2 regions of the Gluconobacter sp. DsW_056 genome follow, and region 2 is predicted to be linked to the other one. Evidence: riboswitches for the same ligand, from Rfam matches in the RefSeq annotation. Region 2 holds a riboswitch; the other holds the start of a gene.
The links. A riboswitch is a leader RNA that binds a small molecule or an ion and turns the genes downstream of it on or off. The one in region 2 is predicted to bind thiamine pyrophosphate.

Region 1 (15,994 bases), on a different contig from region 2:
CAATGCCGCGTCCGGCACCAGAAGACGCAGGGCGCGGGCAAGCGGGGCGGAGAGGCCCGGGGGCACCAGAAATCCGGTTGTCCCGTCCACGACCTGCTCTCTAGGTCCGCGAACATCCGTCGCCACGACCGGCAGCCCGCTCAGCATCGCTTCGATGACCGACATGGGCAGACCTTCAAAATGGCTGGGGAGTGCGAAAATATCCGCCGCCATCAGAAGCTCGGCCACATCCTCCCGATATCCAAGCATCCGCAGACGTGGTCCCAGACGCTCCCCTGCGCGCTCGAACGGCGCCGTCAGATCCGCCCCATGATCCGAAGGCAGACGTTCGCCAACCACCCAGAGTTCGGCATCCGGAACATCTTCCATCGCCCGCAGCAGTTCGGGATGACCCTTGTGCCGCACCAGACGCGACACCACGATAACCACCGGCCGATCCTGCGGAACCCCAAGCTCCTCGCGTATCCGGGCCCGGACGGCGGGGTCAGGATGAAAGCGTTCGGGGTCCCGGCCGTTGCCGATGGCGATGGGATGGCGGTTCAGATGCAGCCGGCGCGCATCCCGCGCTTCCTCGCGCGAGACGGTCATGTACAGATCCGTCATGCGCCCCGCCGCCCATTCCAGCATCAGAGACAGCATCCGGCGTCGCCAGGATCCCGGCTGGTTGAACAGAAAACCGTGGCAGGTATAGGCCACGATCCGCACCCCGCAGAGCCGGGCGGCAAACCGTGCCAGAATCCCGCTGATGGGCATATGGCCATGAACCAGATCCGGCTTTTCACGCCGGATCAGGCGCAGCAGCGCGACAAATGCCCGATACTGGGCAACCGGCGAGAGCGATCGCGCCATCGGAACGCCGTGCACCGTAAAGCCCTCGGCCCGCACGACCTGAAGATGGGCCCCTTCGGCACAGGCCCCCTGAACATCATGCCCGGCTTCGCGCAGTTCCCGCATCAGCGGCAGCAGGAACTGCCTAAGCGCGAAATCCACATTCGTGATTTCGAGGATCTTCACGCCTGCACCCTAGACACGAAACGGCCTATTCCGGAATGCGTTCGAGCAGCCATGTCACGCTCTGATGGGTCCGTTTGGCGGGCTTCTGCGCTGCGGCGGGTTTTTCAGGCTCGGGCGCGCTTTCACCCTCAGGCGGGGCCGCAACCTCAGCAACCGGCTGCGGCGTGATGATGATCTGGCAGCAGATTTCGCGTTTTCCACGCCCCAGATACACGTCGTTTTCCAGACGCACGACACCGTCTCGCTGCCTGAAACGCCAGATCGTCCCGCCGACCTGCAGGATGATGTCCTCGTCGTCCTGCGTCACCGTCACATCCGGGTGGATGTGAAAACGGATCGCAAAGTCGATATTGCGTTCGCCGTCGATCAGTTCCTGCCCCCGCAGGTCCTCACCATCAGCACCGAAATACAGACGCCGCGTCCATTTCGCGCCCAGAGGCGCATGATAGCCGTCATGCGACAGATCCAGCCAGTGTGCGGTCCCGTCCGTCTGATGGTCGCAGGAGACAGTGACCGGACGGCGCGTCATGCCGCCATCAGGCCCGAAATCCGCCGAAGACAGACCATCCGCGACAAGAACCGTATGGGCAGCACTGCTGCGCATGGCGTCCCGCCACGCCCCGATCACGGCACTGCCGCAATTGACGAACAGACGGTGCCGCTGATGCGAGAACTCGAAAGACAGCGTTCCGGCATGGGCGGTTGTATCGAAACCAGCCGGAGCAGGCGGTCCGCTATCGACAATCAGCAGCGATTTCCCGAGCGCAAGCCGCGTGAAGCGGCCCTGCGGCATGGCAGGCGCGATCAACTTTTGCCGCGATCCCTGCGCCAGAACATCCTCTACCGCCGCACTGTGCCGCTCGTTCGCCCCGTTGAAAACCGCAAGCCCCCCGTCTCCATGCCGCATGGCCCGCAGAACGGGACAGACCTTGTCCAGAGCCCGGTCGATGAACGGCGGAACAGTCGCATGGGCCGTGCGGAACATGACGGACATTTCCGCCAGCTCGCGCGCCACCAGAAACTGAGCCTCGGGACTGCGCTCGATCACGGTCCCATCGGCGAGAACGAGACGCTCCAGCTCCGCCGGAAGATAGCGCAGAAAGCGTGACATGAATCCCGTCTGCTCCGGCATCGCCATTGCGGCGGCCAAAAGCCCACGGAAGGCCATCAACCCGCGCGCACCCTGCGGCGGCAGCGGCAGAAGGGCCGCAATGGTCCGCCCCTCCACCAGCATCCGCTCCATCAGACGCTGCTGAAGCCGCGGATCGGCGGACGCCAGACAGAACTCATGGTTCGACAGCCACGACGCCAGACGCGATCCCGTCACACAGGCATCGCGGACCAGAGGATCGGTTGGCGGATGCGCCAGCCAGTCACTGACGAGTCCGCGCGCGGTCAGGCGGGCCCTGTCGCTCCCGAGTGTCCGCAGGTCCCGCAGCCAGCCGAACCCGTGCAGCCATTCCCGCGCCGGTTCGGGCCAGGGGCCACGCTCCCAGTTGCCGCTGGGCAGAACATAATCGTGCCGGTCGAAACGGAACTTCCCGCCAATCAGGCGCGCACCCTGCTCAGCATCCCCTTTCCAGGGATCACGAAACACGTGCACCGGCCCTTCGGAGGCAGGCGCACCAAACGGCAGACGGGCAAGGGAAAGACGAAGACCGCGAAGCCAGCGACTGCCTGTCATCCGGGCGTCTGTTCCACGAACGGTCCTTCAAGCGCCCGGATCGCCGCGTCCCGGTCTTCTTTTCCGAAAACCGCCGAGCCTGCGACGAGCATGGTCGCCCCTGCTTCCACAACACGTGGCGCCGTTTGCGGGTCGATGCCGCCATCCACGGCAAGGATGATCTCGCGGCCACTCTTGCGAATCATCTCCGACAGCGTACGGATCTTGGCGAGCTGGCTGTCGAGGAAGCTCTGTCCGCCGAAACCGGGATTGACGGTCATGACCAGGATGATGTCCACCAGATCCATGACTTCCGACAGCGCCACGGCAGGCGTCGCCGGACAGATCGCCACACCCGGACGGCAGCCCAGCGTGCGGATGGTCTGAAGCGAGCGGTGCAGATGGGGCGCATTCTCGACATGGACCGTGATATGGTCGGCACCGGCTTTCGCGGTCGCTTCCAGATACGGATCGACCGGATCAATCATCAGATGCACGTCGAATTTCGCATCCGTATGTTTGCGCAGTGCCGCAATCACCGGAGGGCCGAACGAGATGTTCGGCACGAAATGCCCGTCCATCACATCGAGATGGAGCCACGGCGCACGCGCGATGGAGGCGATCTCTTCCCCGAGGCGGGAAAAGTCAGCAGCCAGAAGGCTGGGGGCGACAATGATCGAAGAACGCTCAGTCATACTGTCATGTATCGGCAAAGCCATCGCGCGACGCAAGCCACATCCGCATCCGTGCGCATCTTCGTGAGGTTCATGTCTGTGTGTGCTGCTCCGGAACCCCGGCGCGTCTGAAACGTCCTGATGACTAAATCCGTAGACCTGCCCGGAGCGCCTCATGACCGATCGCCTTTCGCCCACCCTTCTCAGCCGCGACAGTTGGATCCGCCGCCCCTCACACCGGGCCTGGCTGGAAATGCAGGGTCGCCGCCTTCTGGACTTCAGCAAGGGCGGATGCGTCAACGGAGGTTTCGCAGGACTGGATCTGGAAGGCACCCTTCCCGAAAACGCCAAACCCGAAGCCACCCTGACCGCACGCTGCGTTCACGCCTATGCACTAGCCGAGCTTCAGGGCCTTCCCGGAAGCGCACCGCTTGTCGCGCATGGCATTCACGCCCTGCGCACCCATTTCCGTGATGACGACCACGGCGGCTGGCAGCATTTCGCGGACAAGGACAATGACCGCAAACAGGCTTATCTCCACGCATTCGTCGCCCTTGCCGCCTCTTCAGCCGTCCTGATCGGAGCGGAGGGCGCAGGCGAACTGCTCAAAGACGCCACCCATCAGATCGACACCCATTTCTGGAGCGAGGACGAAGGCGTCATGCGCGAGAGCTTCGCTCCGGATTGGTCGGACGAGGAAAACTATCGGGGCGCAAACAGCAACATGCACTCCACCGAAGCCTTCATGGCTCTGGCGGACGTCACCGGAGACGTGAAGTGGCTGCAGCGCGCCCGGCGCATCGTCACCCGCTTCGTGCATGAACTGGCCGCCGGGCAGGGCTTCGCCATGCCGGAGCATTTCGATCGCGACTGGACCCTCATGCGCGAGTACCACAGCGACAAACCCAACGACGACCTGCGCCCCTATGGCATGACGCCGGGGCATTTCGTGGAATGGGCGCATCTGACCCTGAAACTCGAAGCCGCCCTGCTCCGTCATGGCCTGGAGGCCCCGGACTGGATGCTGCACGACGCGCAGGCGCTGTTCGAAACGGGGATGAACACCGGCTGGAACGCCGATGGCCGACCGGGAATGCTCTACACGATCAACTGGGAGCATGCCCCCCATAACCGCAGCCGCATCCACTGGGCACAGGCCGAGGCACTGACAGCTGCCATCAATCTCTACAAGCGGACTGGAAACCCTCATTACGAGCACTGGTACCGCACGATCTGGGACTATATCGACACGACCCTGATCGACCGGGATTTTGGAAGCTGGTTCAACGAAGTCAGCCCTGAAGGCGAACCCACCGAGACGATCTACAAAGGCAAAGGCGATCTGTATCACGCCTATCAGTCCACACTGGCCCCCATGATGCCGCTGGCGCCTTCCCTTGCCACAGCCATCGAACAGATCGGCGTTCCCTACTGAGTCAGCCAGCCGGCGCTTTCGTCAGGACGTAGACCGGAAGCGCCACGGAATCCCGAAACAGATACCAGAGCTCCGCCAGCCGGAACCGGGACGGCGCCGCACCCGAAACCGGCGATACGCCCGCCCGGCCCAGCGCCCATTCCGCCCGCAGGATATGAAACCACTGCGTGACCACGACCGCGCCCTGCGGATGCAGACGCGCGACATGCAGGGCCGTCAACCAGGTATTGTTCCCGTGCGAATCCACAATGATGGCGGCCTCCGGCACACCCCGCTCCATCAGCCAGTCTGCCATGATCCGGGCTTCGTCACGATGATTGCCGCTCTCGATCGCCCCACTCACCATCACAGTCCGCACAAGCCCGGCGCGCCACAGCCGCAGTCCTTCCTGCAACCGTTCCTGCAACGCAGGGCGAGGCGTGCCTTTCGCAGTCACCGCCGTCCCGAAAATGACCGCCATCTCAGAACGCTCCGGTACGGCTGACAGCCCCCGAAACGCCACGAACCCCATCCAGAGCAGAAACAGACCCGGGAGAACCGCACCAAGCGCCAGCCCGCGCACAACCCAGCCCCTGCGCCCCATCAGGATACCGTCTCCTTCCCCGCCTGGGTACGGTGCAGATAAAGCAGCGCCACCCCTGCTGCCAGAATCCCGGACAAAGACCCTACACCCAGCGCCCAGCGCGGCCCCAGCGAATTGGCTACCATCCCAACCAGCGGCGCCCCCAGCGGCGAGGACCCCGCGAAAACCGCAAAACGGATCGACACCACGCGCCCCCGCATGCCCGGATCGGTCGCAAGCTGCATGTAGCTGTTGCTCACCGCCGTAAACGTCAGGGACGCCATGCCCGCCATGACCAGCGTGACCGCAAAGGCCCAGTATCCAGGCGCAAGCGCGCCCAGCAGACAGGCCAGACTGAACACCACCGCCCCCTGCGGCAGCGCCGAAAATTTCATGGTCCTGCGGCTGGCCGCGAACAGCGCGCCCGTAATCGTCCCCACCGCCATCGCCGAATTGAGAACCCCGTAACCATGCGCCCCGACATGAAAGACACTGACGGCCATGGTCGAAATATAGATCGGGAAATTCAGTCCGAAAGCGCCCAGCAGAAACAGCATGAACAAAATGGTCCGCAGATCATCGCGCTTCCAGACATACCGCACCCCCGACAGCAGATCCTGCTTTTCCTGATGCGCGCTTTCCGGCTTACGGGACGAAAGACGGTGCAGGTCCTGCGCCCGCAGGGACAGAAGCGACATCAGCACGCCGTAAAATGAAAACCCGTTGAGGATGAACGACCACCCCGAACCCAGTTCCGCAATGCAGAACCCGGCCACCGCGGGGCCGATCATGCGACCGGCATTGTACGACACGGAATTGAGCGCCACCGCATTCGGCAGGTCTTCCTCGCCCACCAGTTCACCAGCAAAAATCTGTCGGACAGGACTGTCAAATGCCGCAACACATCCGCTCAGGAAGGCGAACAGATCCACTTCCCACAACCGGATCATTCCGGTCACCACCAGAGTTCCGAGTGCGATGGCCAGTGTGCCCAGTGCGGCCTGCGTCAGAAGCAGGAAGCGATGTTTCTCCACCCTGTCGGCAATTTTTCCGGTCCAGAAAATCAGCAAAAGGGGCGGGGCAAGCTGAAGCGCCGTAACAATCCCGACTGCCGTTGCATCCTGCCGGGTCAGTTCCGTCAGGACCAGCCAGTCCTGCGTCGTCATCTGCATCCAGGTTCCGATATTCGAAACCAGAGCCCCCATGGCCCAGACGCGATAATTCCGCCGCCCCAGAGACCGGAAGGCCCCGCCCATCATGGGCAGGCCCCGTCATTCAGCGCAGGAAAAAAGAGCGGACTGACAACCATGGATGCCAGTGTCGGGAATATCGGCTCCGATGTCGAGACATGTCAGGAAAATGCGTCTTTCACTTTCCTGAAAAAGCCTCAGAAACCGGCCGGAGCCAGTTCACGGGGTATGGACCCCGGTCTCCTGCCTGCGGACTGTGCCGGGCTGAAACGGAATTTGGACAGTTCAGCGAACAGATCCTTCGCCTCGTTGCTCAGATTCCGGCAGGCCACGTTGACCTCTTCCACCATCGCGGCATTGCGCTGCGTCATCTGGTCCATTTCGTTGATGGCCTTGTTAATCGTCTCAAGGCTCTCGGCCTCGCCCGTCGTGGAGCGGGAGATGTCTTCAAGCAGCGACGTAATCCCGTCCACATGCTCACTGATGACCTTCATCGAGCGGTCCGCATCCCCGACAAGCTGGACACCCTCTTCCACCTGCCGGCCCGAAGACGTGATGATGTTGCGGATATCCTGCGCTGATTTGGCGGAGCGCTGCGCGAGAGCCCGGATTTCCTTGGCCACAACATCAAAACCCTGACCGGCCTCTCCCGCCCGGGCCGCTTCGATCCCGGCATTCAGCGACAGAAGATTGGTCTGGAACGCGATTTCCTCAATCAGGCCCAGAATACTCTCGACCTGCCGTGACGACGTCCGGATTTCGCCCATGGCCCGGTTGGCCGAATGCATGATCTCCGACACCACAACGGTTTGTCCCCGCGTTTCAAGAGCCGTTTCACGCGCCCTCACCGCAGAACGCGCCGTTTTTCCGACCGTCTGGGTGATGCTGTTGATGGAGGCCGCAGACTGGGCGAGGGTGATGGCCTGACGTTCCGTTCGTCCACTCAGCTCCGTAGAGGCTGACGCAATTTCGGAAGTGCCGTTGGCGATGACGGAGGTCGCATCGGAAATCTTGGCGATTGCCGTCCGGTAGATCTGGATGAGCGTGTTGAAATTCTGCCGGAATTCCTCGAACCGGTCCTGAAAACCGTCGCCAAACGTGAAGGTCAGATCCCCTTCCTTCACAATCTCCAGTCCGGCACAGATGGTTCCGATCGTCTCATCCTGCACCCTCCGGATACGCTCGCTCCGGCCGGACAGTTCCTTCTGGATCTGTGCTGCATCCCGTGCTTCTTCCGCAGAGTTTTCCTGAAGCTTCAACTGCTTCTGGCTGTTTTCACGGAACATCTGAAGCGAGCGCGCCAGCCGCCCCGCACAGTCATGGTGATGAAGGCACGGAATGGTGATGTTGAGAGCGCCGCCCGCGACCTTCTCCGTCGCAGCGGTAATCTGCTCGAAAGGCACGGCAATTACATGAATGGCGAACCGGGCGATCAGAAGTGTCAGTCCAACCTGAAACAGCAGCCCCATGCACTGCGACAGCATCTGTTCATGCCGGTAATGAATAAACAGATGCTCGCAAAACTGCTCCACCACGAACTGCACCAAGGCAATCATGACAAGAATCGCAAACAGTACTTTGATTTTCTGTCGGACGTAGGCGGTTTTTTCAATCCAGTTTAACATGATCGCCTTTATTGAGCTCAGCTCTCACGCACTGCTTGGACACTGGCGTGATGTTTTTTGAAAACTATACATGTCGTTATTAATAAAGAATGAAGAATGCTCTCGAAATTGTTTGCAACACTCCAACTGCACTGCGCGGACGGAATCTGCTCATATTGACAATTTTCCGTCCCCGGACGATCTGTGACGCTTCACCGTGGGGAGCCCCGGCAAGGGGCTGAGATTCTGCTGGCATGACGCTTGTCCGTCATAGGGCGCAGTGACCCATTGAACCTGATCCAGTTCACACTGGCGGAGGGATGGTGGTCGCTGCCTGACGGACGCATTCTCATGATCCAGCCAGCCAGCAGCTTGAACCTTTCCTGTCAGCGCTGAACTTCCACTGCTTGCAGGCGAGGCGCGTTCCATCATGGCCCACGGACACCACGGAAATTCTGCTGCGCCCCGCCTGCGGTCTCACGGCATCCTGCCGGCCCTGCTCGGCACCACGGTCTGCCTGTCCGTCGCCCATGCAGCCGATACGACCGGCCCGAAAACCCATCAGACAGCCCCCGCCTCCCCAGCCACGAATGCGCCCCGCACCGCCCCGGCCGAACACGTGGCCGAGCATATCGTCGTCCACCGAATTCCAGACAGCGCCCCCGGAAACCAGCCGGGAGGCGGCCTGATCCATCCGCAGGACGGCGTGAAATCAGTCAGTACCGTCAGTCAGGATTTCATTTCCAAACAGGCCCCCATGGCCACGGCCTTCCAGCTTGCCGCTATGCTGCCCGGCGCCAATGTGTCCTCGTCCGATCCAATGGGGTTTTCTCCCAATACCGACATCACCGTCCGCGGGCTCGATAACAGCGCCATCGGTTATGTGCTCGAAGGCATGCCGCTGAACGATGTCGCCGCCTATTCCGGCACGCCCAGCCAGTTCGCAGACAGTGAGAACTATCAGGAAATTGCCCTGTCACAGGGCTCGGCCGATCTGGATAGTCCGGTCCTGAACGCCGCCGGGGGCCTGATGAACCTGACCTTCCGCGACCCCGCCAAAAAAGCGGGGGGTGACGCCAGCGTGTCTTACGGGTCCTACAACACCAACCGCGAATTCATCCGCCTCGACACCGGCGACATCGCCCATACCGGCATCCGTGGCTTCGTCTCCTACTCCCACGGCGCGACCGACAACTGGCGCGGGCCAGGACGCGACGAAAAGCAGCATGTCGATTTCAAGTTTCTCAAGGAATGGGGGCAGGGCAACCGCGCCAGCCTCATCGGCACCTTCAACACAACCATCACGAGCTGGTATCCCGAACCCACCATGGACACATGGAAATCGGATGGGATCAAAGGCCAGAACAACCTGCTGGCCCATTATGACAGCAGCAATCCGGAAAACGGCGCGAATTACTGGCGTCTGTGGCGGGACGGAGAGCGCACGCTTTATGGCGGCGCGCCGGTCCATCTGACCCTGACCGACCATCTGACCCTGGACGTCACACCCTACGCGCAGCTTGCCTATGGCAACTGGCCGGGCGGAAGCACGCTGTCCGAAACCGGACTTTACCAAGGCACACAGGCCCTGTCGGGCACGCTGAACCTCCCCGGCGCGCAGGACGGCGTGGGCGTTGTTCGCGCGGATTACACCCAGCGCAGCTACCGCTCGGGCTTTACCAGCGCGCTTCACTACAAAACCGGCTGGAACGATTTCGTTCTGGGGTACTGGTACGATTACGGCGACGACAACGAACAGCAGCCCTTCACGGCCGTCCAGACCAACGGATATGCGCCGGACATCTGGGCGCAAAACGGCCGCGACGTGATCCGCCTGCCCAACGGCGAACGCCTTCTGGGCGGCAGCTTCCACACCATTTCACAAACCAACGCGCTGTTCATCGGCGACCACATGTCCCTGCTGCATGACCATCTGGCCATCGACCTCGGGTTCAAGGCCGTCATGATGAACCGCGATGGCACGAACAGCATGCCGGGCCCGCAATACCATGTCGGCTCCAATAGCATGGAGCCCCTGCCCCGCCTCGGCGTGCGCTGGCGCATTGACGCGGAAAACCAGATCTTCTTCAACGCCACGACCAATTTCCGCGCCCCGGATCAGAGCGCGCTGTACAACACCTATGACCCCTCTTCGGGCGAAATGTACGGAACCGGATCGGCCGATGTCCGCAACGAATATTCCATTTCCGAAGAACTGGGATACCGCCGCACGGGGCGCTGGATCATCGGCAGCCTGACGCTGTTCAACTACAATTTCACCAACCGCCAGATCTCCACGCAGGCCGTCCAGAATGGCTCCATCGTCAGCACGACGATGAACGCAGGTGGCCAGACCTCCCGCGGCGTGGACGTGGAAATCGGCCTGCGTCCCTGGCATCATTTCAGCCCCTATGTCTCGGGCGAGTACCTGCATGCCACGATCGACAATGACCTGATGTCGGGCGGCGACCTGCTGCGCACTCGTGGCCGCATCGCCGTACGCAGCCCGACCCTTCAGGCCGCGGCCGGGCTGAGCTATGACGACGGACACATCTTCGGCGTCGCCACTGTGCATTACACCGGCCACCAGTACGCGACGTTCACGAATGACGAGCGCGTTTCGGATCACACGACCGGCGATCTCGCCATCGGCTACCGCTTTTCGGACCATATCCATCTGCATCAGCCGACCCTGCGGATGAACTTCATCAACATCACGAACGAACACTACCTTTCCGGCGTGGCGAGCCCGACCATGAATGCAAAGGATACGACCGGCGTGTATGGCACCACCATCGCCGGAAGCGCCCCGAGCTACTTCATCGGGGGCGGGTTTGCGGCCCTGTTCACCGCTTCGACGGGGTTCTGAGCATGGCGGAGGCTTCCGGACAGTTCGGCGTCAATGGTCCCGAAAGCAGACGGGACTGGCCCGCACTGTCAGACGCCGAAGCCCGCGATGTTCTCTCCCGTTTTCCGCTTCCTTCCCCCGCGCGGCAGGTCATCTGGCACGGACGACGCCCCTTTTCCTCCACGGGCGTCGTTTTGCTGGAGGATAGCAGCCGCGTTTTTCTCAAACGCCACGATCATTGCCTGCGCGATGCCGCAGCGCTTGCGGAAGAACACCGCTTCATCACGCATCTGGCCGAACAGGGGGTTCCTGTCGGCCAGACATGGCGCACCAAAAGCGGGGAAGCCGCGCTCGATCTCAACGGATCGGCCTACGAAGTCTTTTCCATCATGCCCGGACATGACCTGTACGAGACCGTGCAATCCTGGGAACCGTTCCACAACGCCCGCCACGCCTTTTCCGCTGGCCAGCGTCTGGGCCAGCTTCACCAGGCGTCAAGAAGCTTCGACGCCCCTGCGCGCCCTGCCCGCCGCCCGCTTCTCTCCACCTTCGAGGTCATCACATCTTCCAACCTGATGACCGGGCTGGAACGCTGGATCCCCCATCAGGCCGGGCTTGCCGAAGCCCTGACACACCACCGCTGGCGTGACGATATCCCGCAGGCCCTCCTGCCCTTTCATGAAAAGCTGAAGCCGCATCTCGGCACAATCCAGCCGCGCTGGGGACATGGCGACTGGCACCCGTCAAACCTGTTCTGGACGGGCACCGACCCGGAAGCGCAGGTCTGCGGCATTCTCGATTTCGGCATGTCGGACCGCACCTGCGCCGCCTACGATCTCGCGGTCGCCATCGAACGCACCGCCATCGCATGGCTCGAACCTCAAAACGACTGTCCTGTCAGCCTCGACCGCCTCGAAGCCTTCCTGTCAGGCTATAAGACACACTATGCCCTTTCGGCGGAAGAACGCCGTCTAGTGCCCCTTTTCCTGCCGCTCGTTCACGTCGAATATGCCCTGTCCGAAGTCGCCTATTACGAGACACTGGTTCATGACAGGGCCGGAGTGAAAGCCGCCTATACGGACTATCTTCTGGGTCACGCCCACTGGTTCTCGTCCCCCACAGGCCAGCAGTTCCTGCACAAGCTGACGCACCTTCTCCAGACCACGCCATGTCCCTGATCGAAATTCTGGGCGCCGTCCTCAGCGCACTGGCCGTCTGGCTGACATCGCGGCGCAGCATGATCTGCTGGCCCGTGTCTCTGGCCGCGGCAGGGCTGTATTCCTGGATTTTCCTTCAGGCCCGGCTTTATGCCGATGCCGGGCTTCAGATCGCATTCTGTCTGTATGTCGTCTACGGCTGGCAACACTGGCGCCAGATGGCGAAACCGGATGGTCGGATCCACGTCCGCCGTCCGACACGCCCCACACTTCTGAAAGGGCTGCTCTGCGGCGCGGCAGGAAGCGCTGTCTGGGCATTCATCCTTGCCCGCTTCACCAACGATCCCACACCCGTCACGGACGCCACCCTCACGGCCTACAGCATTCTCGCCCAGTACTGGGACACCATGCGCTATCGTGAAACCTGGCTGTTATGGATCGTGGTGGACAGCGCCTATGTGGCCCTGTTCCTCAGCCGCGGTCTTTATCCGACAGCCCTGCTTTATGCCGGTTTTATCGTGCTGGCGATCAACGGATACCGGCTCTGGAAACCCGAAGCCTCTGGCTGAGCGGCATCCAGTCCGCCCTCTGAACCTCCATCAAAAAAAAGCCGCCCTGACTTTTCAGAGCGGCTTTTTTCAGGCCAGAACATTAATCAGCCGGCTCATCCTCCGGCAGAGGCTGGATCTGACGCAGCTTGCCGTAGCGGTCGTAATAAAAAACAGACGTTCCCCGCCGCTCGGCATAACCGTCCGGCTGACCGTCCTTCGTCTGGAACAGCAGCCGGAAGGCATCCGGCTGCTCGATCACCCTGTCCCCTGCCGGGCGATACCGATACCGGCTGAAATCGGCATGGCTCTTGGGCAGCGACGAGTTGTGATACAGGTCGTGCATGCTCGGCTTCTTGGGACCGTCATCCGCATCCTGCGCCACGGCCGTACCAAGGGCCGCGCCTGAAACGGCAAGAACGGCCAGTACTGGGACAATCAACCTGCGCATGATGCTCTCCGGTCAGTGCGTTTGTGCGGGCACCTTAGGCGAAACTGTCTTCTGGCTCCAGCCACCCCCGAGTGCGCGATACAATGTTACAATATTCTGGAACCTTGCGGCCTTGACCATGATGTCGTTCTGCTGCGCCTGATAGAGGGTGCGCTGCTGCGTCAGGGTGGTCAGATAGCTGTCGATACCGGCCTTGTAGCGCATGTTGGCCAGATCGAATGCCTGCTGCGACTGCGCCACCAGCTCATCCATGTGGCGCTGCTGGGTCGTATAGGTTTCCCGTGCCGTCAACGCATCCGAAACTTCACGGAACGCCGACTGTACGGTCTTTTCATACTGCGCCGCATTCTGACGGGACTGCGCCTTGGCCATCATCAGGTTCCCTTCGCTCTGCCCCCAGGTCAGCAGCGGAATGCTGATGGACGGGGAAATGCTCCAGGTTTCGGCACCCGGCGTGAACAGCTTGCGGAACTGAAGCGAACTGGTGCCTTCCGAAGCCGTCAGCGTAAAGCGGGGGAAGAACGCCGCGCGCGCTGCACCCACATTGGCATTGGCCCCCAACAGGGTATGCTCTGCCGCACGGACGTCCGGCCGCTGCTCCAGCAGATCCGAAGGAAGGCCCTCCGGCAGATCCGTGATCATGGTCTGCGATCCGAAGGGCGCCGGTTCCGGCAAGGTCGAGGGCAGCGGCGAGCCGACGAGAAGCTGAAGCGCATGCTCGTCATCCGCCAGAGCGCGCGTATATTGCGCCTCGTAGGCGGAAGCCTGCTCGACCTGCGTCTTGACCTGCGCCAGCGTCAGCGCATCTGTTTCGCCATTGTCATAGGAAAGCTGGGTCAGCCGCAGGGTATCGCGCTCGGACGCCAGCGTGGCACGCGTCACCCGGAGCTGCTCGCGATCAGCCAGCCACTGGATGTAGGTCGTCCCGATCTGCGAGACCGTCGTGATGAGAACGTTCCGCGCGTTCTCGACGTTGTTCAGCACCGTTTCCTTCTGCTGACGCGTCAGGTTGCGGATGCGGCCCCACAGATCAATTTCGTAAGACGAAAACCCGATCGACGTCTGATACAGACGCAGGGTTGAGATATGCTCGCCAACGCCAGGCGCAAAGGAGAAACCTGCCGTATCGGATGGCGCCATGAACATCCCCTGTCCGCCAGCCGAGATGATCGGAAACAGCGAGGCATTCTGGATCTCGTACTGGCCGCGCGCCACGCCCACAGCATCAAGCTGCGCTGCGATGTCGCGGTTGTTTTTCAACGCCAGCGCCACGAGCGCCTTCAGCCGCGGGTCGGTGAAAAAATCCTCCCACCCGAGATTGGACGCGGCCTGAGCCGCAGGCGTGTTCCTCGATGCCGTATCCGCGGGGTAGCTGTTCTGGATGGCCTGCGTGGGCCGGTGGTAAACCGGCGCCATGTTACAGGCCGAAAGCATCAGCATTCCGGCAAATCCGGAAGTCAGTCCGAGACGGGCCTTCATGCTCCGTGCTCCCCTTCGGCGACAGGCGCCGCCTTGTTGTCCAGATGGGCATACGGGTCCTTGCGGTCCCTGACCCGGCTCACACGGAACAGACGCAGCACCACAACGAAGAAGACCGGGACGAAATAGACCGCCAGCAGCGTTGCCGAGAGCATGCCACCCACGACACAGGTTCCGATCGCCACGCGCGCTGCCGAGCCGGCCCCGGTCGCGATTGCCAGCGGAAACACACCACAGACAAAGGCGATCGACGTCATGAGGATCGGACGCAGACGCTCACGCCCGGCTTCCAGAACCGAGTCTTCCAGAGTTTCGCCACTTTCGAAGAAGGCCTTGGCGAATTCCACGATCAGGATCGCGTTCTTCACCGACAGACCCACCGTCGTGAGCAGCCCGACCTGGAAATAGACGTCGTTGGCCAATCCGCGTCCCAGCGTTGCCGCAATGGCACCCAGCACGCCGAGCGGAAGCACGAGCAGCACCGCGAACGGAATGGCCCAGCTCTCATAAAGCGCCGCCAGACAGAACATGATGACCACAACGGCCAGAGCATAAAGCGGCCCGGTCGATCCACCCGAAGCAAGCTGCTCGAACGACAGACCCGTCCACTCATAACCGATGCCGCGCGGCAGCTTGGCCAGAAGCTTCTCCATTTCCGTCATCGCCTGACCCGAGCTTGCGCCCACGGCCGGCTGTCCCTGGATTTCGTAGGAGTTCAGACCGTTATAGTCCTCGACCTTCTGCGGACCGTTGACCCAGAGCCCGGAAGCAAAGGCATTGAACGGCACCATCGTTCCCGTCGCATTGCGGACATACCAGCGGTTCAGATCCTCCGGCGTCATGCGCGCCCAGGGCTCGCCCTGGATATAGACCTGCTTGACGCGGTCATTGCGCATGAACTGGTTGACGTAGATGGAGCCAAACGCACCTTCAATCGTCGTGTTGATATCCGCATTCGTCAGGCCGAAAGCGTTGGCGCGCTCACGGTCGATATCAAGCTTGAACTGCGGCGCATCCTCCATACCCAGCGGACGAACAGCCATCAGAAGCGGATTTTTCGCTGCTTCGCTCAGGATCTGGTTTCGCGCGGCCAGCAGCGCTTCATGACCCAGATGCCCGGTGTCTTCCAGCTCCAGATCAAAGCCGGTCGCATTGCCCAGCTCCATCACAGCAGGCGGATTGACGGCAAAGATCTGCGCTTCCGGATCCATCCAGAAATGCATCATGATCTCGCGCGACACGGTCATGGTGGTGTGCGCAGAGCCCGGACGCTGGTCCCAGGGTTTCATACGGACGAAGAACGCACCCGCACTCTGCCCCTGACCCGCGAAGCTGAAGCCCGTCATGGTGAAGACGGATTCAACATACG
Region 2 (15,994 bases):
GCGCGCAAAACGCAGCATTTTCGGCTCATGACAGGCCTGCAGCAGCAGAAACAGGCTCCATAGAAATATGCACAGAGCGATCATCACAGCCGGCGCGCCATCTGAAATGAGACGAAGGCCAGAAACAGCGCCACCAGATCCGTTGCGGCGAAAACCGTCGGGACATGAAAAAACGCAAAACCCGGTCGGGTCGCAAGGTCTAGTGGGGTCAGGAAAAAACCCAGTCCTCCCAGACAGAAAAGCTGGATTTTCCAGCCCTGAAGCGGACGACCAAGAAGACTCCATGCCATTCCGGAAACGACACTGAGCACCCAGACAGCCAGAAAAACGTGCCCTTCAGCCAGTGGGCGGTCTGGCAAAGAGATGGGCAACAGACGGTTGGCCCAGAAAAAAGCAAGCGCGCCCATCGGCAGCCCCACAACGCTGCCAATGGCCAGCCCCTCGGCGATCCGGAACATGATCCGCTCCCCCGACTGACGGCGACGTTTCATCAGGAAAATGATGGACCCGCTCGCGAACATGACGGCGCCCATGGCTCCCGAGAGGAAATACAGCCACCGCATACCCACTCCCGTCCAGCGCGCATAATGCAGCCCTTTCAGAACCTGTTCCGTATGGGTGATGGCGCCGGGCAGCAGGACATGACGCAGAACATGACCGTCCACCGGGCTGAAATCGACATGCTCGCGCGTCAACAACGGGCCAGAAGAGTCAGTCCGCGAGACGAGGATGGTCTGCGGCTGGAACAGGATATATCCGGTCTGGCCGGCCCCAATCGTACGTTCAGCCTCCGCCACGAGCGGAGCCAGCGGCGGAAAAGCTTCTGGGATTGGAACGGCTGGTTTTTCGGGCCTGTGAGCCGCAGACGGAGCAGAGACCCGAAAAGCGTTTTCAAGGGATGCGAGATAGGACACGGGCGGAAAAAGCGTCCGTGCACGGATGAAGGTCCCGCTATAGGCCATGAGGAGAATGAACGGCAGGAACACAACAGCCGCCACCACATGCACGTCCAGCCATGCCCGCAGCCTGGCGGCAAAAGGACGCAGGAGCATCAGATCCGAGACAAGCCCCTTCAGGTGGATGATGATGCCCGAGCCGATCGTCAGCAGAAGCGCCAGACCCGCAAACGCAACAACCGTTTCTCCGTAAACGCCGGAACGCATCGTGTAATGCAGGTCGTAAAAGAACGTTCCCCCCGCCGTCGCACGGACATTCAGACGCTCTCCGGTCTGTGGATTGTACGGAACGGTCAGGAATTCATGCCCGTCATGATGCTCAAGACGCAGATAGGGATCCCGCGCGGAAGGCAGAGTTACGAACGGCTTTTCGCCCTGCGCGAGCAGGTCGTGCACGGCCGGGAGCACATGGTCCAGAGACCGGGGAGAAAATGCAGCGGTCTGCGGTGGAGCTTCGGGCTGGAGCCATCGCGTTAGTTCGGTGTCGAACACCGCCAGACAGCCTGACGTAAAAACGCAGAACAGCAGAAGCCCTGCGGCAAAACCGACCCAGGCATGCAGCCATCCCATCCGGGTGCGGAGCGTATCCTGCATCAGGAATGCAACAGGACGGCCAGAAGGGCCACAACGCCGACGGCCCCGGCAATGATCCCACCGCGCAACGGATTGGATGTTCCGAAAGCCAGCAGAAACAGCAGAGGAAACGCGGCAACGGCAATCATCTGCCCCAGAACCGTCGCATCATGCCGTACGGAGGGGCCCCATTTCAGGGCGCCCAGCGTGATGAAATGCGCCGCCATCCAGACCAGCACAAAAACCGCTACCGCACGCCAGATCCACCGATGCGCTGGCGATGACATACGGCCCCCGGAACGACGGGGGCGTACGACTGTGGAGGCTTTGACGGTCATCAGAAATTCGAGCGCAGGGTAAACATGAAATTCCGGGGCTCACCGTAATAGTTGTAATAATAGAAATTGCCGAGGCGCTGATAATAGCGCGTATTGGAGATGTTGTTGAGATTCATTGTCAGGGCCAGATAGCGGTTCCACTGATATCCGACCTGCGCCGAGGCCGTGATGTAGCCGGACTGCGTCACGAGGCGGTTGGTGCCGAATGTCCCGCTCTGTGCATTGATGCCGCCCCCGATGCTCCAGATGTTTTTCTGCGCCCCCTGGTAGGGTTCGAACCGGTAATGCGTCCAGAGTTTCCACAGATGGCGCGGCGAGTTCCCGGCATAGGTGAGCCCTGCATTCGAGGGCGTACCATCATCAACGATGCGGTTGTCATTATAGGTGTAACTGGCGTTGATGTCCCATCCCGGCAGAGGCCGGCCAATCACTTCGGCTTCCGCCCCCTGACTGCGCGTTTTGCCCGCCGCAACGTAACAGGTGGCGGTATGGCTCGGCCCACAGGTCGGGTCCAGATCGCTGTTGGCGATGGCGTCGTTGCGCTGCACGATCCTGTATCCCGCCAGAGTGAAAGTCAGCATCTGGTTGAACAGGGCGCCTTTCATGCCACCTTCAAGCTGCCCGCCCCGTACCGGCTGAAGCTGGCGCCCATCCACACCATAGGCAGACTGGGGGCTGAACGTGTCCGTATAGCTGGCATAGAGGGTTATGTGAGGCAGGACGTGGTAGACCAGCGCGGCATAGGGCGTAAGGATGCCTTGCTGGTCAATGGACGTGCTGGTCACGGCACCCGGCACCAGATCGCGCGATTTCTGTACATATCCGCTGATACGACCGCCCAGCGTCAGGAAAATGCTCGGCATGAGCTGAAAGCGCCCCTGTCCGTACACTCCCCACTGTTCGGTCGGCTGCCAGCTGCGGCTTTTGACGGAGGGAAGAATGGCGCCTGAAATTGCGCCATAGTCGCTGATCGGCAGACCGGCCAGAGCGGCGTTCGTGCGGGAATTGACGCTTGCCCCGCCGCCTTCATAGACATAGCGGTTATAATTCACGCCGATCATGAGCGTATGCGTCCGGTTCAGCAGATGCAGCGGTCCGGTCAGATACCCGTCCACACCGTCATTGGTCTCGCTGTAAATGGAGCGGGCCGCCACATAATTCGCTGTCTGGGACTTGGCATTATAGGCGTTGATATAGCTGTATTGCAGATCGGTATCGGCCGTTCTGTGCCGCCCTGTGACACGCCCGACCCAGCCCGCGCCAAACCGCCGTTCGAGCTGCGCCATGACCTCGGTCGTAGGCACCTGCCCCTTGTTCCAGTCCGACCCAATGAACGTATTGCGCGGCAGATTGAGGTCCGCGCCCGTCCCGCTCATCCGCGGCAGCCCCATATAGCGGGTCGTGTCGTTGGACTGCGACGTGACGGAAACGGTCAGTGTGGTGCGGCGGTCAATATGGATGTCCGTCACGCCATAAATCGTCCAGCGACGGTCATAGGCGTTTTTATAGAAAAAATCGCGGTCGGTCCCGGCCATGACAAGGCGGGCGGACACGATTTTCGAGTTTCCGATCGGACCACCCACATCGACCGTGGCGTGATAGTTGTCCCATGATCCGGCACTGAAAGACGCATTTCCCTGAAATGTTTCGGTCGGGCGCTTATGAACGAAATTGACACTGCCACCCGGCGCGCTCGAGCCCTGCAACACGCCATCCGGGCCGCGCAGAACCTCGATCCGGTCATAAATTGCAAGATCGAACTGCTGGGAAAACTGGAACCCCCCGGTCGCGGGCGATCCGTCATACTGCGCGGCCAGCGAAAAACCACGGGAAGAAAATCCCGCCGTACCATCGCCATACAGATTGACGTTGACGCCCGCGACCTGTTTGAGCGCGTTATCGACCGTGAAAAGATTCTGGTCCTTCATCTGCTGCGTGCTCAGGACGGAAATCGACTGCGGCACGTCCTCTGGCCGTAGCAGCATACGCGTCGTGGACACCGCACGCACGGTATAGGTGCCGGTACCGTCCGTAGCAGCGGTTGCACGATGTCCATGAACCAGAAGCTGTTCAACGCTACCGGGGACATCCGAATCAGACGCAACGGCAGAACGCCCCTGAAGGGAGGGCTTTTTCTTCGCAGGCGTCCCGTTCTGCTCCTGTCCCGTCGCAGAGAAATCCGCAGGCGCGGTCTGCGCCACAGCCTCCTCCCATCCGCCGGACAGAAGTGCGATCACATACAGGGTTTTTCTGAACCCCGTTCCCTGGCGGGAACGCGACGTCATATTATTCCCTGCCTGCATCATCCGCACTTTCAAGTGATCGTTTACCGGTGCCTTCCCACAGAAGGACTGATGCAAGCCTATATGAGAATAGTTCTTATTAACATAGAGGCATTCCGCTCATTCCGGCAAAAAAAGCCATTATGAAAACATACGAAACACTTTTAGCCCCCGATACGGGAGGCGGGTACGGAAATTCCCTTCCGGACATCTGCCGAAACGGATCACCGAATCCGGAATATCATACCGGAAAAACGAAACCGGACATCTTCATAAATCCCTGCAAAACCGGGCCCTGCGGACCATTCTGCCACCCTGCGAACAATCATGATCGCACGCTGAATTTTTAGGTTTCCGTGATGCGCCCGAAGTGCCAAAAGCCCTCGCGTTCGGGACGCTCAGGTCACCGTTCCAGTCAGGAAGTGCATCGTGTTCAAAACGCTCTCCGGTCCGACCATTGCGGGTCTCTGCGCCCTGTTCGCGTCGACCTTCATTGCCGTGACGACCGAGGTTGCTCCGGTGGGTCTGTTGATCGACATGGCTAAGTCCTTCAACATCACCGAAGGCCATGCCGGACTGGCCGTGAGCGCCTATGCCCTGCTTGTCGCTTTCGGGGCCGTCCCCATCACCATCGCCACGAGCCGCATGAACCGCAAGATGCTCATGATGCTCTGTCTTGGCGGATATGTCGTCTCCAACCTGATTTCCGCCATGGCACCAAGCTTCGGCGTCCTTTGCATCGGCCGGGCCCTGGGCGGCCTGTCCCATGCGCTGCTGATGTCCATTGCCGCCGCCTACACCGCCCATCTCGTACCCGAACGCATGACAGGCCGCGCCATTTCGTTTGTTTTTGGAGGGACGTCGCTGGGTTCGGTTCTGGGCGTTCCCGGAGCCGCCGCGATCAGCCAGCTCACAAGCTGGCGCGTGGCGCTCTACGTCATCGCAGCGCTGGCCGCGATGCTGACGATCTTCATCGCGCTCTACCTACCACCCGTTCGCGGAGCCGATACCAAGGCCCTCAAGGTCCCGACCATCCGGTCGCCACATGCCGCGCGGATTTTCGGCATCGTGATCGGCGTGAACGCCATTTTCTTCTTCGCGCATAACCTGCTCTATACTTACGTCTCCCCGCTGCTTCTGGCGCATGGCCTGCCTGAACACCTGTTGAGCATTGCGCTTCTCATCACGGGCGTTGTCAGCATTTTCGGTCTGTGGGCGACGGGACAGGTCGTGGATCGCTGGCCTGCGGGCGGACTGTTCGGCGGCGGCATCGCCATGCTGACCGGCATGACCCTGGTCTATGGACACCTGCTGTCCGCCTGGCCAAGCGTTGGGGCAGTCGGGCTGTGGTGCATGGGCTATGCCGCCATCATTCCCTTCGTCATGTCCGGCGCCATCCGTGCCCGGGCGACCAGTGCGGATGTGGCGGGCGCTGCCGTCAACAGCAGCAGCAATATGGGCATCCTGCTGGGCTCGGCGATTGGCGGCCATCTTCTCAATACACTGGGATTTGCGGTGCTCTGTCCCGCCTCCGTCATAATCGCACTGGGGGGTATCCTGCTCGCGGCTTTCAATCCGGCCGCCTTCCCCCGACGGCTTCAGCACGACTGATGCAACGTGGCTTCGATTGAGTTGGAGAATTGTTTTTCAGGATATAGTCTGAACCGAATTGATGTCAGCACCAACAGTACACAGGGTATTCGTCGTGAAAAAAGAAACATCCGCAGTAGTACTCTTTATAAAAGACGAAGCCCATGACATCATCGCATGGTTGTCCTGGCACATCTCTTTGGGGTTCGACAGGATTTTCGTCTATGATGATCAGTCCTCAGACGGCACTTTTGACATAGCAAAATCCTGCGCCGAAATTTATGGCGTCGAAGTCTTCAGGACATCTGCGATCCCCGGTTCTTACCACGACAGAAAACAGAACAGCTATTTTGACGCCATCGGAAAAGCCAGAGGCCGCTACGACTGGATCACCATGCTCGATAGCGATGAATATGTCAGCATTGATGGCTCTGATGACATCAATGCTTTTCTGGGCAACTTCAGCGAGACCGATACCGCCATTGCCCTGAACTGGTGCATATACGGAAGTTCAGAGAAAATTCTGAAGGACAGGGTCCCTACCTATCAGGCCTTCACCTACAGATCCAAAGCCGATTTCGAGGACAACACCCTCGTCAAAAGCTTCGTAAGACCCGAGGCCGTCGATCCTGCCGTCAGATCGTCTCACAGGTTCGGCCTGTCCTACGGCAATTACGTGGATGCTCTGGGACGGCCCGTTGAATGGACGTCTGAAGAAACGAAAGCGGTTGTCTGGGAAAAAGCCAGAATCAACCACTATATCTGCCGATCGCGGGAACATTTTGTCGAATGGTTCAGAAACCGCCCCGACCCCGAGACAGCACAGGGCACTGATTACTGGTCCCATTTTGATCGCAACGACAATCATGCCCCCCAGGATCCGGACCGGGTGACTGCGGCCAATGCCGTCTGTGCCAATATCAAGAAGGCCGTCTTTCATGCGTCCATGCATGATTTCCTCGTCCGGGGAAACTCTCTGGAGCGGGGAAGAAACCCCGTATTGCCCACCAGAAAAACAGAATTCTTCCACCTGAAGAACTTTCGGGGTGACGATCTTTCCGTCGACAGAATTGATGGATATCTCAGTCAGGGAGAAGGGAGCGAACAGGTTCTGGCCGCAATCCCGTATGCCGGTAACAGGATCTGGATTTTCAGAGATCCCTCTCTTGTGTCTTCAAATATCCATTTTCACATCAAAAATTCTTCCTGTCATACATATTGTTACGACCTTGAGTTCGAATCAAACGCGACGGATGCCTCCATCTTCATAAAATCTCCAAAAACCGGGAAATATCTGACGTCTCCGTCCGAGGGCAGCAGACTGGAATTCACGACGGACAGTGCCGAGGATCAGAAAAAATTCCATTTTTCGGAAAAAGTATCAGACACGACATTCCACGGCGAAAATGAATATTCTGAAGCCGACATGGTTTATTATATCCTCAATTCCGGAGGATCGTTTTCATATGAGGAATTCATCCTGAAATTCGCCAATCTGAACCGTGCGGAAATGGAGAATCTCAGGAATTTATTCGGACAGCAGATCAGGGCCATCCTTTGAAAAGACGCTCACCCGGCGTTGCGGAAACGCGCCTCAACTCCACAACGCGCAGCCCTGATGGCCTCGGGCACATCTTGTCCTCTGGCCAGTCCGGCTGCCAGACCACTGGCGAGCTGACAGCCCGTTCCCCTCAGCTCGAAGGAAAAGCGGGGTGAGCGGAAGGCCAAGGGACAAGAGCCTGCCGCGTACAGGATATCCTCAGAAACCGACGACGGCAGCTCATGCCCGCCTTTCAGCAGAACACTCCGACAGCCCCGGGACAGCAGCACATCCACAACCGCCTCACGCTCCGAGGCCGGATCCATCCCCAGGGCAGCCGCCAGCGCCGCCAGTTCCGGCAGGTTGGGAGTCAGGACAGTGGTTCGGGGCAGAAGCAGCGCGATCATAGCCTGTACGCCCTCCGGATCCAGCAGCGCATGACCGGAGCTTGAACAGAGCACCGGGTCCAGCACCACCGGCACATCTGGCAGAAGCGCTGCAACAACACGGATCAGAGGCGCATTGAACATGGCCCCGATCTTGACGGCACCGATCCCCGTTTCCAGCGCCGCTTCAATCTGCGGGGCCAAAAGAGCGGGCGCGACGGGCTCTACCGCCAGAACGCGACGATCCGTCTGGGCCGTAACAGCAGTGACAGCGAGGCGTGCGGTCTGTCCGGACGCCTGAACGGACAGCAGATCCCGCGCAAGACCAGCCCCTCCGCTGGAATCCATCCCGCCGATCAGAAGAACAGGGCGCTTCATCGTCCCGTCGTTGCAATGAAGGCAGGACCACCCGCCTGTGTGGAAAAGCGTTTAGCGGCCCGCCAAGCCCGCAGACCACTGGCACAGACGAAAACGGTCCTGCCCGTCCCCTTCGCCAGCGTTTCCGGGTGCTCAATCGGCCCGCGAACGGCCCAGGACACGGAGGGCGGTCCCTGTTCCTCCAGCCCCCGCAGATCGAAAACGCGGTCGTCCGCGCGAATCTCCTCAAGTCCGAGAATGAAGGGGCCATCGCCTTCGGAGGAAACCGCAGCATCAAACCGGAAGGACGAACTTCTCCAGCGTTCCAGATCCAGCGTCATGATCTGCCCCAGCGGAGAGGGCTGCATCTGAAGCAGAACGGAGAGCACCATCTGCGCCTGTATGGCCCCGAGCGCCGCAACAACAGGCCCCATCACACCGGCTTCCGCGCAATTCGGCAGAATGGCGGGAAGATCCGGGAAAACAGCCCGGTAATCCGGTGCCGTACCACAGAACCCACCCGCATATCCCGACCGTCCAAGCACCGAAGCACTCACGAGGGGAAGACCCGCTTCCACACACAGATCGGACAGCAGATAGGTGACGGCCACGCTGTCCGCCGCATCCACGACAACGGACACATCCGTCAGGAGGCTCCGCGCCAGTGTCGGCTCCAGACGCTCCGCCACAGGCACGATCTGACAGTCCGGATTCAGATCCGACAGCCGGTCGGCCACGCAAGCGGCCTTGAAGCGGCCAATATCGTCCATGCGAAAGAGCGTCTGACGATGCAGGTTGCTCTCGTCCACACGGTCATGATCGACCACCGTGATCCGCCCGCATCCGGCTCCGGCAAGCGCAGGCAGAACAGTCGCGCCCAGACCACCCGCGCCCACAACCAGAACATGGGCTTTCAAAAGGCGCTTCTGGTCAGCCTCCCCCTGCGGGAAAAGCCCGGTCTGCCGCACATAACGGCTCATCGTCTGTAGGCCTGCGTCGCGGCGACCCATTCCCGACAGCGCTCTACCGGGTCTTCCGCCTGCTGGATGTCCGTCACAACGGCCGCACTGTCCGCACCCGCCGCGAACACTCCTTCAAGGCGCTCCGGCGTAAGGCCGCCGATGGCGACAAGCGGCGTCTTCCCGGCGCGGGTTTTCCAGTCCCGGACGCGCTCCAGCCCCTGCGGCCCCCATTTCATTTTCTTCAGAAGCGTCGGATAGACGGGGCCGAGTGCGACATAGGCCGGCTCATAAGACAGGGCCCGTTCGAGTTCCGCCGGGTCGTGGGTGGACAGTCCGAACCGGATCCCCGCACGCCGCAGAGCGTCAAAATCAGCAGTCTCCATGTCTTCCTGCCCGAGATGGACGAAATCGCATCCCAGTTCCAGCGCAAGACGCCAGTAATCATTGATGACAAGCTGCGCGCCATGTGTCGCGCACAGCGTCCGCGCATGACGGATCTGACGGCGCAGTTCCGCCTCTGTCATGTCCTTCAGCCGAAGCTGAACCAGACGCACGCCACAGGGCAGCAGCGTTTCCAGAAACGACACATCGCCCACCAGAAGATAAAACGGATCAAGCACTGTCATCACGCCAGCTCCGCCAGACCGAAAACGGGTGTCGAGGCGCAGGCCATGTCCCGTCTGGGCATCAGCCCGGCCTCGAACGCTTCCCGCCCCGCCTGAATCGCGCGACCGAATGCCCGCGCCATGGTCGCCGGGTCCACGGCCTTGGCCACCGCCGTATTGAGCAGAATGGCGTCCAGCCCCATCTCCATGGCCTGCGCCGCCTGACTGGGCGCTCCGATCCCGGCATCCACAACCAGCGGAATCCCGGCGAAATGCGCCCGCATGGTCCGCAGACCTTCAGGATTGCGCAGCCCCTGCCCCGATCCGATGGGCGCGCCCCACGGCATCAGCACCTTGCATCCGGCTTCCAGAAGTTTTTCCCCCACGATCAGGTCTTCGGTCGTGTAGGGAAACACCTCGAACCCCTCCGCACACAACACACGCGCGGCTTCGACGAGTGCGAACGGGTCCGGCTGGAGCGTGTCGGCATGGCCGATGACTTCCAGTTTGATCCACGATGTTCCGAACACTTCGCGCGCCATGCGGGCCGTGGTGACGGCTTCGCGGGCCGTATGACACCCCGCCGTATTGGGCAGCAGGCGGCATCGGCTTTCGGACAGGATGTTCCGGAACGCCGCACCCGCAGCGCCCTCCCGCCGCAGCGAAACCGTGATGATCTCCGCGCCGGACGCCTCGATCGCCTCCAGCAGAACCGCGGGCGACGGATACTGGGCCGTCCCGAGCATCAGCCGCGACGTCAGATCAACGCCATAAAACATGTCAGCCTCCCTGCATCGGAGACAAAACTTCGACCTTCATGCCTTCGTCCAGACGGGTTGCGTCACGCATGGAGCGGGCAATGAAATCGCCATTCAGGGCCGTAGCCACGCAGGGGGCTTCAAAACCCTGTTCGATCAGCAGGTCGGCCAGCGTCCGGGCCTGTGTCCTGACGATCTCGCCGTTCAGATCAATCCGCATGGGTATAAATCTCCGCAAGTTCTGCCGCCAGCCGCTCGGCGCAGACGGGCGCCATCAGGAAACCGTGGCGGTACATCCCGTTGACGTAACTCCGTCCCCCGACATGGCGCACGGCCGGAATATTGTCCGGAAAGGACGGACGCAGTCCCGCGCCCAGTTCAAGGATTTCAGCCTCGGCAAAGCCCGGATGAAGCGTGTAGGCCGCCGAAAGCAGTTCCATCGCCGCTCGCGCGGTCACCGGGCCGGGCCGGGCGCTTTCCACCATGGTCGCCCCGATCATGTACCGATCCCCATCCCTTGGCACGACGTAACAGGGAAAGCGCGGATGCAGCAGCCGGACCGGCCGCGTCAGCGACACGTCCGGGGCATGCACGATCAGCATTTCCCCCCGCACGCCGCGCAGATCGGCGAGACTGTCCCGCGACGTCAGTCCCCGGCAGTCCACGACATGACCGCACGGCGTCCCGGAACGGAAGGTCACGCCTTTCGCCAGCAGGCTGTCGCGCAGACTGGCAAGCGCTTTGCGCGGGTCCAGATGCGCTTCGGTCGGGAAAAACAGTCCGCGCGCAAATCGCCCCTCCAGATCCGGCTCCAGATCGCCGGGGACGACCCAGTCGTGCTGCTGCGTGGCACGCGCAAAACGATCCAGTTCGGCACCATCACGCGGCGGGGCGACGACAAGCGTGCCACGCTTTGTGACATCCGGAACATGGGCCGCCCACCAGTTCACCGCCGCCTGCCCCTGCGCCACGATCAGGTCGGGCGCGCTTTCTCCCTCGCAGAACGGGGCCAGCATTCCCCCCGCAAACCGTGACGCCGCCTCTGGACTGCCCTCCGGGACGATGACTTCCACGTCAAGACCCCGGTCGGAAAGGGCCGTGGCGCAACACAGCGCCGCAACCCCCTCCCCCAGGACGGAATGGATCATTCCGCCGGTTCCGTCACGGGAACATAAAGCGCCCCGCCTTCCCGGAATTTCCCGGCCATTTCTTCCATTCCAGCCTGTTTTTCCGCTTCTGCCCGGATGTCATGGGAGATCTTCATCGAACAGAATTTCGGCCCGCACATCGAGCAGAAATGCGAGACCTTGTGCGCTTCTTTCGGGAGGGTCTCGTCATGCATGGACCGCGCCGTATCGGGGTCCAGACCCAGATTGAACTGGTCTTCCCACCGGAACTCGAACCGCGCGCGGGACAGCGCATCGTCACGCATCTGCGCGCCCGGATGCCCCTTCGCCAAATCCGCCGCATGCGCTGCAAGCTTGTAGGTGATGACACCGGTTTTGACGTCATTGCGGTCCGGCAGGCCCAGATGTTCCTTGGGCGTCACATAACAGAGCATCGCCGTGCCAAACCAGCCGATCATGGCCGCACCAATGGCGGAGGTGATGTGGTCGTAACCCGGCGCAATATCGGTCGTCAGCGGGCCAAGCGTATAGAACGGTGCCTCGTGGCAGTGCTCAAGCTGCTTGTCCATGTTGGCCTTGATCTTGTGCATCGGCACATGCCCCGGCCCTTCGATCATGACCTGACAGTCCTTCGCCCAGGCAATTTTCGTCAGCTCCCCAAGGGTTTCCAGCTCCGCGAACTGCGCGGCGTCATTGGCATCCGCAATCGAACCGGGGCGCAGTCCGTCTCCCAGCGAAAACGACACGTCATAACGGCGGCAGATGTCGCAGATTTCATCAAAATGTTCGTACAGGAAGCTCTCGCGATGATGATGCAGGCACCATTTTGCCATGATGGAGCCACCACGGGAGACAATGCCCGTCACGCGACGCGCCGTCAGCGGGATCATGTGCAGGCGGACACCGGCATGGATGGTGAAATAATCCACCCCCTGCTCCGCCTGTTCGATCAGCGTATCGCGGAAGATTTCCCATGTCAGGTCTTCCGCAATTCCGCCAACCTTCTCCAGCGCCTGATAGAGCGGAACCGTCCCGATCGGCACGGGCGCGTTGCGAATGATCCAGTCGCGGATGTTGTGAATATTGCGGCCTGTCGAGAGATCCATGACCGTATCCGCGCCCCAGCGGATGGACCACACCATTTTCTCGACTTCTTCTTCCATCGAAGACGTCACGGCCGAGTTGCCGATATTGGCATTGATCTTCACAAGGAAGTTACGGCCAATAATCATCGGTTCGAGTTCGCGGTGATTGATATTGGCGGGAATAATGGCGCGACCCGAGGCAATTTCCTGCCGCACGAATTCCGGCGTCACGAAATCCGGAATGCTGGCTCCGAAATCCTCGCCGTCGCGCGCTTCTTTCAGGGCTTCCGTCCGGCCGATATTCTCGCGGATGGCGACGAATTCCATTTCCGGCGTGATGATCCCCGCACGGGCATAGGCCATCTGTGTTACGGCGCGATCTCCAACAGCCCGCAGGGGACGACGCTGCTGCGGAAAGCTCGGTGTCAGCCGGTCACCCTGTGCAAAACCGTTATCAGCTGCCGTGATCGTCCGCCCTTCATACTCTTCCACGTCCCCACGATCGCGAAGCCAGTTTCCCCGGCTGTCCGACAGGCCCTTTGCGATGTCGATGCTGACGGAGGGATCGGTATAGGGGCCTGAACTGTCATAGACATTCAGCGGACATTCACCCGAAACCGCAATCTGCCGCAGCGGCACCGCGATGTCATGATGCATGCCACGGACATGGATCTTGCTGGAGGCCGGCAGAGGGCCGGTCGTAATAGCGGGAATGGAAGCGTTCATGTGGTGTCTCCTCAAGCGCACTCGAAAAGACCCAAGAAACGTGAGGCAGAAAGGGAGCCGCCGCCCCCAGTGCCCAATAACGGACACGGAAAAGGCCAGATCGGCCCGAGAGGGACACGCCCTCCGGTCTTCCTACGCCAGCATCAACTGGGTCAGGTTCAAAGGGTCGCCTCACCGTGGCGCCGGTTTCCCGACGTCACCAATTGGCCTCTCAGTCCCCTGGGCGGGACTCCCCTGACAGGCGCGACAGTGCTGGAGAAGCGTCCGAAGATCAAGTGCAGAATGGAGCACACATTTCCTTGATCCAATGACGAACGCTTCATCACGCGAGACCCCGGACATGTGTTGCAGACGCAGAAGAACGATCATCAAACCGTCACACACACAGAGCCAAACGCTCCCTACAAGGTCATTTCGCAAAACGTCCGATCGGATCGCCCTGCCGTGCTTTCACACAAGCTCTTATGGTCTGCTGTTCTGGGCGCGTGTGCCTGCGTTCCGCTGAAGGCCTATGCCTGGGGGGAGAGAGCGCATTCCCTCATCGACAGCACCGCAATCAACGCCCTTCCGGATGACGGACCGACTTACCTCAAAAAACAGGTCTCGCTGATCGCGGATTCGGCCAGCGTTCCGGATAGCTGGCGGGCTGCGAGCGAGCCGTTTTCAAAGATGGCCGAAGACCCCAATCATGGCTGGTTTCGCGAACAGTCCGCTTTTCTGAAAACGATCCCCCGCTCGCGCGTCGCCTTTATTCTTGCGCTGTACCGCGAACATGAACGCCTCGAAGCCCTCGGCTCGCCCGAAGCAAAACGCATGAACGTCCGCTGGGCCGGTACACTGCCTTACGCCGTGGTCGAAGGATACGAACACCTCGTCGCGGATATGCGCGCGATCCGCGAAGCGCAGGCTGCCGGACATGATCCATCGGCCCTTCAGACCGATACCGCCTTCATAGTGGCCTGGATGGGGCATTACGTCGCCGACGGATCGCAACCCCTGCATGTCACGATCCATCATGACGGCTGGGTTGGCCCCAACCCGCATCATTATACCCGAGACCATAATGTCCATGGCCGTTTCGAGTCCGATTATGTCGAAATGATCAACCTGACCGAACGGGACGTGCAACAGCACCTCGCACCACTCGGGCATCAGAGTGGCGACGTCTTCGACCTCGTTCTTGCCTATCTCGCGCAGTCACACCGGGATGTCGAAACGGTCTACGCTCTCGACCAGTCCGGCGCCCTCAAAGACCCGCAGAACAAGGCTGCGCGTCACCTGGTTTACGAGCGCACCGCAGCGGCGGCGGCCATGCTGCGCGACCTTGTCTATCGGGCATGGCGGGAGAGCGCCCTGCCGCCCGAGACGTCAGCGCAGCCCGACCCGGCAGACCCGGAAAGCCCCGGATATGATTCCGCTTCAGGGACAGTACCCGCCGCGCGCTCCCCCTCTCTTCCTCCGTCCGTCCGTCCCCCTCCGGCTGGCTGAAACCGGCCCGGTTCGGGGCAGGCATCGCCAGTCTGTCATGACGTCATTTTTTGGAGCTGTGTCAGCCTTGGATTTCCATTGCAATGACCGGATCGTCTGGATTTCGCAGCAGATCCTGCCTCACGAACCGGACGTACGCCGCTGGCTGCGCGGTTTTCGTGATATCGACACCGACGACGTCATTCAGGAGTGCTACGCCATTCTGCTCGATGTCGAAGTCGCAGCAATACAAACGCCCAGAGCCTATTTCTTCCGGATCGCCCGGAATATCGTCCTCCAGCAGTACCGCCGGGCGAAGGTTGTCTCCATTACGGCGCTGGCGGAATTCGACGTCCACGGCATCGCGGACGATGCCTCATGTCCTCACCGGACGATCGAAGCCCGGCAGGAACTCGAACGGCTTCATCACATGATGCAGGATCTCCCCGAACGTTGTCGTCAGGTCCTTCTGCTGAGGAAACTGGAAGGACTTTCACAACGTCAGGTTTCCGAACGGCTCGGCATTTCGGAAAATATTGTCGAAAAACAGGTCGCCCGTGGTCTGCGCGCACTGAGCCGACTATTCTGCGACGACCGGCCGACACCCCCGAAAACGCGCCCCGCCCCGATGAAGAAGGTTACGACCCTCCTTTGAGCCATGATGACGCGAGCATAGGCTCGATTGACGCGGTCGCCTTCGATTGGGTCGCACGCCTCGACAACGCCCCTCTGAATGTTTCCGATGCCGCAGCCCTCCAGCGCTGGCTCGCAGAAGACGTGCGCCATCGCGGAGCCTTCGTGCGTGCGCAGAGCCTCTGGATGTCAGCAGGCCGCATGGCCGCGCTTCAGGGCATGCCGCTTCGCGCTCCCGTCCCGCCCCGCGCTCTTTCAAGGCGCGCGCTTATCCGTACGGCCGTAGCGGCCGGGATCGCAGGGGCATGCCTGATCCCGCATCGCTCCGCAGATGCCTCGGAGATTTTCCACGCGGCCTCCGGGCTGATGCACGTCACCCAGCCGGAATGCGGCGAGATCGTTCTCGATCAGGGGACGATCCTGCGCATTCGCCGCAATACCGGCCGCCCTGCGTTCGACCTGCTCACAGGGCGCATGAGTCTGGCAGCACGCCGCGTGTCCCTCCCGATCAACATGAACGGGCTTTTCATCGCCTTGCAGCCTTCCAGCAAACTGATTGCTCATGCAGCCGGAACCGACAGCGATGCCCTCGTGCTGCAGGGTCACGCC

Region 1: linked by a shared signal. The riboswitch ahead of HK22_RS09875 (TonB-dependent receptor) and the one ahead of thiC (phosphomethylpyrimidine synthase ThiC) in region 2 are both predicted to bind thiamine pyrophosphate.

The regions. Positions count from the first base shown of each region.
Region 1 is NZ_JOPF01000010.1:30,170-46,163, forward strand. Features, by position in the region: gene HK22_RS09840 (glycosyltransferase family 4 protein) at 1-1,014, opposite strand, end outside; gene HK22_RS09845 (heparinase II/III family protein) at 1,040-2,698, opposite strand; gene rpe (ribulose-phosphate 3-epimerase) at 2,695-3,372, opposite strand; gene HK22_RS09855 (AGE family epimerase/isomerase) at 3,527-4,786, shown strand; gene HK22_RS09860 (YdcF family protein) at 4,788-5,369, opposite strand; gene HK22_RS09865 (MFS transporter) at 5,369-6,607, opposite strand; gene HK22_RS09870 (methyl-accepting chemotaxis protein) at 6,736-8,163, opposite strand; TPP riboswitch at 8,351-8,480, shown strand; gene HK22_RS09875 (TonB-dependent receptor) at 8,573-11,011, shown strand; gene HK22_RS09880 (phosphotransferase enzyme family protein) at 11,014-12,168, shown strand; gene pnuC (nicotinamide riboside transporter PnuC) at 12,159-12,716, shown strand; gene HK22_RS09890 (hypothetical protein) at 12,799-13,146, opposite strand; gene HK22_RS09895 (efflux transporter outer membrane subunit) at 13,159-14,625, opposite strand; gene HK22_RS09900 (efflux RND transporter permease subunit) at 14,622-15,994, opposite strand, start outside.
Region 2 is NZ_JOPF01000003.1:13,676-29,669, reverse strand. Features, by position in the region: gene HK22_RS02155 (hypothetical protein) at 1-18, opposite strand, end outside; gene HK22_RS02150 (PepSY domain-containing protein) at 84-1,550, opposite strand; gene HK22_RS02145 (hypothetical protein) at 1,550-1,867, opposite strand; gene HK22_RS02140 (TonB-dependent siderophore receptor) at 1,867-4,152, opposite strand; gene HK22_RS02130 (MFS transporter) at 4,576-5,760, shown strand; gene HK22_RS02125 (glycosyltransferase family 2 protein) at 5,855-7,300, shown strand; gene thiD (bifunctional hydroxymethylpyrimidine kinase/phosphomethylpyrimidine kinase) at 7,309-8,043, opposite strand; gene HK22_RS02115 (HesA/MoeB/ThiF family protein) at 8,040-9,002, opposite strand; gene HK22_RS02110 (thiamine phosphate synthase) at 8,999-9,610, opposite strand; gene HK22_RS02105 (thiazole synthase) at 9,610-10,368, opposite strand; gene thiS (sulfur carrier protein ThiS) at 10,370-10,567, opposite strand; gene HK22_RS02095 (FAD-dependent oxidoreductase) at 10,557-11,495, opposite strand; gene thiC (phosphomethylpyrimidine synthase ThiC) at 11,492-13,285, opposite strand; TPP riboswitch at 13,398-13,531, opposite strand; gene HK22_RS02085 (hypothetical protein) at 13,730-14,773, shown strand; gene HK22_RS02080 (RNA polymerase sigma factor) at 14,841-15,407, shown strand; gene HK22_RS02075 (DUF4880 domain-containing protein) at 15,404-15,994, shown strand, end outside.